DNA from 2 places in the Streptomyces sp. NPDC096012 genome. Region 2 is predicted to be linked to the other one. Evidence: riboswitches for the same ligand, from Rfam matches in the RefSeq annotation. Region 2 holds a riboswitch; the other holds the start of a gene.

Region 1 (3,399 bases), on a different contig from region 2:
AAGACCGGGTGGGTCAGGTAGTCGTCGGCGCGCAGCAGCGTCTCGGGCAGGGTGTCCGCGGCCGTGGCGTCCAGCGCCTCGATGTCGCCGGTGACACCGAAGGCGGCGAAGACGGCCTCCAGCTGGGCCCGGCCGGTGGTCTCGTCGCAGGCCATGGAGACCAGGTCGGCGTCGACCTGACGGAGGTTGACGCCGTTGTCGCGGGCGGCGGCGACCACCTCGGCGGCCCTGCCGGGCACGCGGGCGGTGACGGTGTCGAAGTAGGAGCCGTGGACGATCTCCACACCGCCGGCCCCGAGGCCCCCGGCGAGGATCGTGGCGTAGCGGTGGGTGCGCCGCGCGATGGTCCGCAGGCCTTCCGGGCCGTGGTAGACGGCGTACATCCCGGCCATCACGGCGAGCAGCACCTGCGCGGTGCAGATGTTGCTGGTCGCCTTCTCGCGGCGGATGTGCTGCTCACGCGTCTGCAGCGCCAGGCGGTACGCCCTGTTGCCGTCGGCGTCGACCGAGACGCCCACGAGCCGCCCGGGCAGGCTGCGCGCGAACTTCTCCTGCACCGCCATGTAGCCCGCGTGCGGTCCGCCGAAGCCCATCGGCACGCCGAAGCGCTGGGTGGTGCCGACGGCGATGTCCGCGCCCAGCTCGCCCGGGGAGGCCAGCAGGGTCAGCGCGAGGAGATCGGCGGCCACGGTGACGACCGCGCCCAGCTCGTGCGCCCGGTCGATGACCGGCTTGATGTCGCGTACGGCACCGGAGGCGCCCGGGTACTGGATCAGCACGCCGTTGATCTCGCGCTCGGCGACCTCGGCCGGGATGCCCTCGCCGAGGTCGGCGACGACGACCTCGACGCCGGTCGGCTCGGCGCGGGTCTGGATGACGGCGATGGTCTGCGGCAGCGCGTCCGCGTCGACCAGGAACAGCCCCTTCTTGTTCTTGCCCATGCGCCGGGACAACGCCATGGCCTCGGCGGCGGCGGTGCCCTCGTCGAGCAGGGAGGCGCCGGAGGTGGGCAGCCCGGTCAGCTCGGCGACCACGGTCTGGAAGTTCAGCAGGGCCTCGAGCCGCCCCTGGGAGATCTCCGGCTGGTACGGCGTGTAGGCCGTGTACCAGGCCGGGTTCTCCATGACGTTCCGCAGGATGACGGGCGGCGTGAAGGTGCCGTGGTAGCCGAGCCCGATCATGGAGCCCAGGACCTGGTTCCGGTCGGCGAGCGAGCGCAGCTCGGCCAGCACCTCGGCCTCGGTGCGGGCGCCCGGCAGGTCCAGGGCGTCGGCGTTCTTGATCACGTCGGGGACCGCGGCGGCGGTCAGCTCGTCGAGGGAGCCGTAGCCGACGTGCGCGAGCATCTTCGCCCGCGCCTCCTGGTCCGGCCCGATGTGACGCTGCTCGAAGGGGATGCCCTGTTCGAGTTCGGAGAGCGGAATGCGATGGGCGGTCATTGCGGAGGCCTCCTGGTCTGACGACCTTCGGGGGGCACCACGATGCGGGTACCCCGACGGCCTCCCCCTCTGTCATCTCAACCTGAGAGCTTCACCGGTGCCCGTGGGCCCCGGCTTTCCCCGTCGGTGAGAGCGGAAGCGACACCCGCTCTGCTTTCCAGAGTGACCTCGTCCGTGCGGTACGTGAGCCTGAGAGATTCCGGGGAGGAGTTGCTCCTTCGGCGCCTCCGAGGTGGTCGGAGGACTCTCCCGCACGGGGTCAGCAGCCGCTGTCAGCCTACCAGCGGGGTCAACGCCCGAGCCTTCGAGTGGCCGCCTCCTGGAATGTGCTCTTTTGTAGTGCTTACGGATGAGTTGCGACCACGTGGAGGGAGAGGGACCGTGCAGACCGACATCGATCCGCGCAACCTGATCGGCCGCAAGGCGTTCGACCGCAATGGCACCAAGATCGGCACCATCGACGAGGTGTACCTCGACGACGCGACCGGCGTGCCCGAGTGGGCCGCCATACGCACCGGCCTGTTCTCCAGGGACGCCTTCGTCCCGCTGGAGCCGAGCGAACTGATCGACGGCATCCTGCGGGTCCCCTTCGAACGCGCCCTCATCAAGGACGCCCCCGACTTCGGCGTGGGCCGCCACCTCTCCCCCGAGCAGGAACTGCAGCTCTACCACCACTACGGCCTCGACATCGCCTCCTCCTCCCCGCTCCCGGATCACGACTTCGGCAGACTGGCCGGCACGGAAGAGACCTGACCGCCCGGCAACTGCACTTCTCCCCGATCAGGGGCCCGGCCCCGTCCGGGAGCGCGCCCCGGCCCGGGCGCCTGGCCCTGTCCGGGGGCCCGCCCCTGTCCGGCCTGATCCAGCTCAGGGGTCTGGGCGTGTTCGGGGGCCCGATCCAGCTCAGGGGTCTGGCCGTGTTCAGGGGTCCGGTCCTGCTCAGGGGTCTGGCCGTGTTCAGGGGTCTGGCCGTGTTCAGGGACCCGATCCAGCTCAGGGGTTCGGTCCTGTTCGGACGCCTGAGGAGTCCGGTCCTGTCCAGGGGCCTGTTCGCGCGGGGTCCGGGGCGGAGTCCCGGGCCGGTCGCCGTCGGGCCGGCCCAGAGGGGCCGGCGCGTCCGTGGAGGCGGGCGCCGCCACCAAGGGCAACGGCTCCGCCGGCTCCAGCGCCGCGTCGTCCACCCGGAACGTCCGCACCCGCCCGCGCTCCGACTGCGGCGTCTCGAAGCGCACGGTGACCCGGCCCAGACCACTGCCCTGCACCCATCCATGGCCCCACTCGGCGTGCCGCACGTCCTGCCCGGCACGCCACTGCCGCTCGGTGGGCTCCGGCTGTTCCACCACGGCCGCCGGTACGCCGTCCTCGGCGAGGCCCTCCGCCGCCCGCTCACCCGCCGCCTGGGCGAACAGGTCCTCCTGGGTGTAGTCGGCCAGCCCGGTGACACCCACACCGAGCAGCCGTACCCCGCCCGTGGTGTCCACGGAGTCCAGCAGCCGCCCCGCCGCCTCCCTGATGACCGCGGGGTCGTCCGAGGGCCCCCTGAGCGTCTCCGAGCGGGTGAGGGTCGAGAAGTCGTACCGTCGCACCTTCAGCACGATGGTCCGCCCGGACAGTCCGGCCGCGCGCAGCCGCCGTACGCAGCGGTCGGCGAGCCGCCGCACCTCCAGACCGACCCGCAGCCGGTCGTGGATGTCCACGTCGTAGGTGTCCTCGACCGACACCGACTTGGCCTCGCGCTCGGCCACCACGGGCCGCTCGTCGCGCGCCAGCGCCATCGCGTGCAGAGCGTGCCCGTGCGCCTTGCCGAGCAGCCGGACCAGCTCGTCCTCGCCCGCCTCGGCCAGCTCCTCGACCGTGGTGATCCCGGCCCTGCGCAGATGGTCCCCGGTGGCCGGCCCGACCCCCGGCAGGGTCCGCACCGGCATCGGCCCCAGCAACGCTCGCTCGGTCCCCGGCTCGA
Region 2 (3,399 bases):
CACCTTGGGGCGGTGCTCCTTGGCGAGCTTCTCGACCTCGGCCATGTCGACCAGGCCGGTCGCGGCGTCCACGTGGTAGGCGACCACGTCGAACTGCTTGCCGGAGAAGTTCAGCCGCATCCCGTGGGTCAGGTGGCCGCCGTGCGCCAGGTCCAGGCCGAGGATGGTGTCCCCGGGCTGGGCCAGCGCGAACAGGGCCGCCTGGTTCGCGGAGGCGCCGGAGTGGGGCTGCACGTTGGCGTACTCGGCGCCGAACAGCTCCTTGATCCGGTCGATGGCGATCTGCTCGGCGACGTCGACGTGCTCGCAGCCGCCGTAGTAGCGGCGGCCCGGGTAGCCCTCGGCGTACTTGTTGGTGAGGACCGAACCCTGCGCCTCCATCACCGCGAGCGGCGCGAAGTTCTCGGAGGCGATCATCTCCAGCGTCGACTGCTGGCGGTGCAGCTCGGCGTCGACCGCGGCGGCGATCTCCGGGTCGAGTTCGTGCAGGGGCGTGTTCAGGACAGTCATGGGGCTACGACTCCTCAGCCGGCGGTGTGGGCGGCGTACTCGTCGGCGGAGAGCAGGTCTTCCGGCTCGCCGCTGACACGCACCTTGAACAGCCAGCCGCCCTCGAAGGGGGCGGAGTTCACCAGCGACGGGTCGTTGACGACGTCCTCGTTGGTCTCGGTGATCTCACCGGATACCGGCGAGTAGAGGTCGGAGACCGACTTCGTCGACTCCAGCTCACCGCAGGTCTCGCCCGCCTCCACGGTGGCGCCGACCTCGGGGAGCTGGGCGTAGACCACGTCGCCGAGCGCGTTGGCCGCGAACTCGGTGATGCCGACCGTCGCGACGCCGTTCTCGGCGACCGACAGCCACTCGTGCTCCTTGCTGTAGCGCAGCTGCTGGGGATTGCTCATGGCCTGAATTCTCCTGTACGCGCGGGAGTGCTGATGAAAGGGGGGACGGATGGAACTGCTCGTGAGCAGGGGACATGTGCGCAGGGTCACACCGTCGGGACGCCGCGCGCCCAGTGTCTACTTCCGGCGCTTGTAGAACGGCAGCGCCACGACCTCGTACGGCTCGTGGCTGCCCCGGATGTCCACGCCGACGCCCTCGGCGCCCGGCGCGGAGTGCGCCGCGTCGACGTAGGCCATGGCGATCGGCCTGCCCAGGGTGGGCGAGGGGGCGCCGGAGGTGACCTCGCCGATCACCTTCCCGCCCGCGACGACGGGGTACCCGGCGCGCGGCACCCGGCGGCCCTCGGCGATCAGGCCGACGAGCACCCGCGGCGGGTTCTCCTGGGCCCGGGAGGCGGCCTCGGTGAGCGCCTCGCGGCCCACGAAGTCGCCCTCCTTCTCGAACTTGACCACCCGGCCGAGCCCGGCGTCGAAGGGGGTCAGCTCCGTGGTCAGCTCGTGCCCGTACAGCGGCATGCCCGCCTCCAGGCGCAGGGTGTCCCGGCAGGAAAGGCCGCACGGGATCAGCCCGACGCCCTCGCCCGCCCCGGTCAGCGCCTGCCACAGCGCCACGGCGTGCTCGGGCTTCACGAACAGCTCGAAGCCGTCCTCACCGGTGTAGCCGGTGCGGGCGATCAGCGCCGGGACGCCGGCGACGGTGCCGGGCAGCCCGGCGTAGTACTTCAGGTTGTCCAGGTCCGCGTCCGTGAGGGACTTCAGGATGCCCGGGGACTCGGGACCCTGGACGGCGATCAGCGCGTAGGCGTCGCGGTCGTCGCGGACCTCGGCGTCGAAGCCGGCGGCGCGCTCGGTCAGCGCGTCCAGCACCACCTGGGCGTTGGAGGCGTTGGCCACGACCATGTACTCGGTCTCGGCGAGCCGGTAGACGATCAGGTCGTCCAGGATGCCGCCGTCGGCCTGGCAGATCATGGTGTAGCGGGCGCGCCCGACGCCGACGGAGGCGATGTTGCCGACCAGGGCGAAGTTCAGCAGGGCGGCCGCATCGGCACCGGTGACGGTGATCTCCCCCATGTGGGAGAGGTCGAACAGGCCGGCCCTGGTCCGCACCGCGAGGTGCTCGTCGCGCTCGGAGCCGTAGCGCAGGGGCATGTCCCAGCCGGCGAAGTCGGTCATCGTCGCACCGAGAGAGCGATGCAGCGCGTCCAGCGCGGTACGACGGGGTTCGGTACTGCTCATCGGTCGGTCGTCTCCCAGGGCAGACATGAGGGCGAGGAACGTCCTCCCCATCTGTCATCGGAACCTGAGAGGTTCGCCTCGACCGCCACGGGGGCGGTCACGGCTTGCACCTTGGGTGGAACCACTGCGGCAGCGGCTCGCTTTTCAGATGTGCCTCGCCCGCGCGGTAACGGGGCCTGAGAGATTCAAGGGAGGGACTTGCTCCTTCGGCGCCCCAGGAAGCTGGGGACTCTCCCGCGCGGATTCAAGCGGCCGGTATGCAGTTGGCGGCCACATCATTGCACGCCGCACCCCCGCCCGTCAGGGCCCGCATCCGTAACCGACCTGTGGCAGTACGCGCACGAAACGGCGGACCGTCGTCCATTACCTTCTCTTTACGAACAGCGGGCATGGGGACGACCGAGCCCACAGGGGAGGACGATCACGGTGAACAGGACCACGGCGTACGTCACCGCAGCAGCCACCACGACCGGTGTCGCGGTGCCGCAGCAGCCCTCCGCCACCGCCCGCGGGCGCCGCGCGCGCAGGCCCGTCCGGGTCGTCCGCGACCTGCGCGACCGGGACGGCCGGAGCCCCGGGGCCCTGGTCTTCGGCCCCCGGGACGTCGTGGTGGTCACCGGCCTGCCCGGCAGCGGCAAGTCCACGCTGATGCGGCGCGCGGTCCACGGCCGCCGCATCGACTCCCACGACGCCCGCGAGCGCTTCGCGGACCGCCTGCCCCGCGCCCTTCCCTACGCGCTCTACCGCCCCCTGGTGCGCCTCGCCCACTACACCGGCCTGCGCCGCGCGCTGCGCGCCGAGGGGGGCGTCGCCGTGCACGACTGCGGCACCCAGGCCTGGGTGCGCGCCTGGCTCGCCCGCGAGGCCCGCCGTCGCGGCGGCACCCTGCACCTGCTGCTGCTCGACGTGGCCCCCGAGACCGCCCGGGACGGTCAGCGCGAGCGCGGCCGGGGCGTCTCCCGGTACGCCTTCGGCCGCCACCGGCGTACGACCGCACGGCTGCTCGGCGCGATCGAGCGCGGCGAACTGCCCGCGGGCTGCGGTTCGGCGGTGGTGCTGGACCGGGCCGCGGCGGACAACCTGCACCGCATCGATTTCTCCGGCTGAGCGGATCCCCGGCCGGGCGGATCCCCGGCTGGGTGAGTCCGCGGTCGGGTGGATCCCGGTGGGAGGGACAACCCCCGTACCGGGCGGTTCCCCGGCCGGAGGGATCGCCCGCCAGGCCCGCGGGCGCGGGCACCGTCCGCCGCCCGTTAGCCTT

What was found. Region 2 has a riboswitch for glycine ahead of gcvT (glycine cleavage system aminomethyltransferase GcvT). Riboswitches for the same ligand answer to the same signal wherever they lie in the genome.
Region 1: it holds a riboswitch for glycine, as region 2 does, so the genes downstream of both, gcvP (aminomethyl-transferring glycine dehydrogenase) here and gcvT (glycine cleavage system aminomethyltransferase GcvT) in region 2, are expected to answer to the same signal.

The regions. Positions count from the first base shown of each region.
Region 1 is NZ_JBEOTD010000051.1:36,427-39,825, forward strand. It holds gene gcvP (aminomethyl-transferring glycine dehydrogenase) at 1-1,439, opposite strand, end outside; glycine riboswitch at 1,607-1,701, opposite strand; gene ABVB68_RS33080 (PRC-barrel domain-containing protein) at 1,821-2,192, shown strand; partial or broken gene ABVB68_RS33085 (DNA polymerase IV) at 2,573-3,399, opposite strand, start outside.
Region 2 is NZ_JBEOTD010000054.1:33,781-37,179, reverse strand. It holds gene glyA (serine hydroxymethyltransferase) at 1-510, opposite strand, end outside; gene gcvH (glycine cleavage system protein GcvH) at 525-902, opposite strand; gene gcvT (glycine cleavage system aminomethyltransferase GcvT) at 1,020-2,138, opposite strand; glycine riboswitch at 2,180-2,292, opposite strand; glycine riboswitch at 2,293-2,385, opposite strand; gene ABVB68_RS33715 (AAA family ATPase) at 2,565-3,245, shown strand.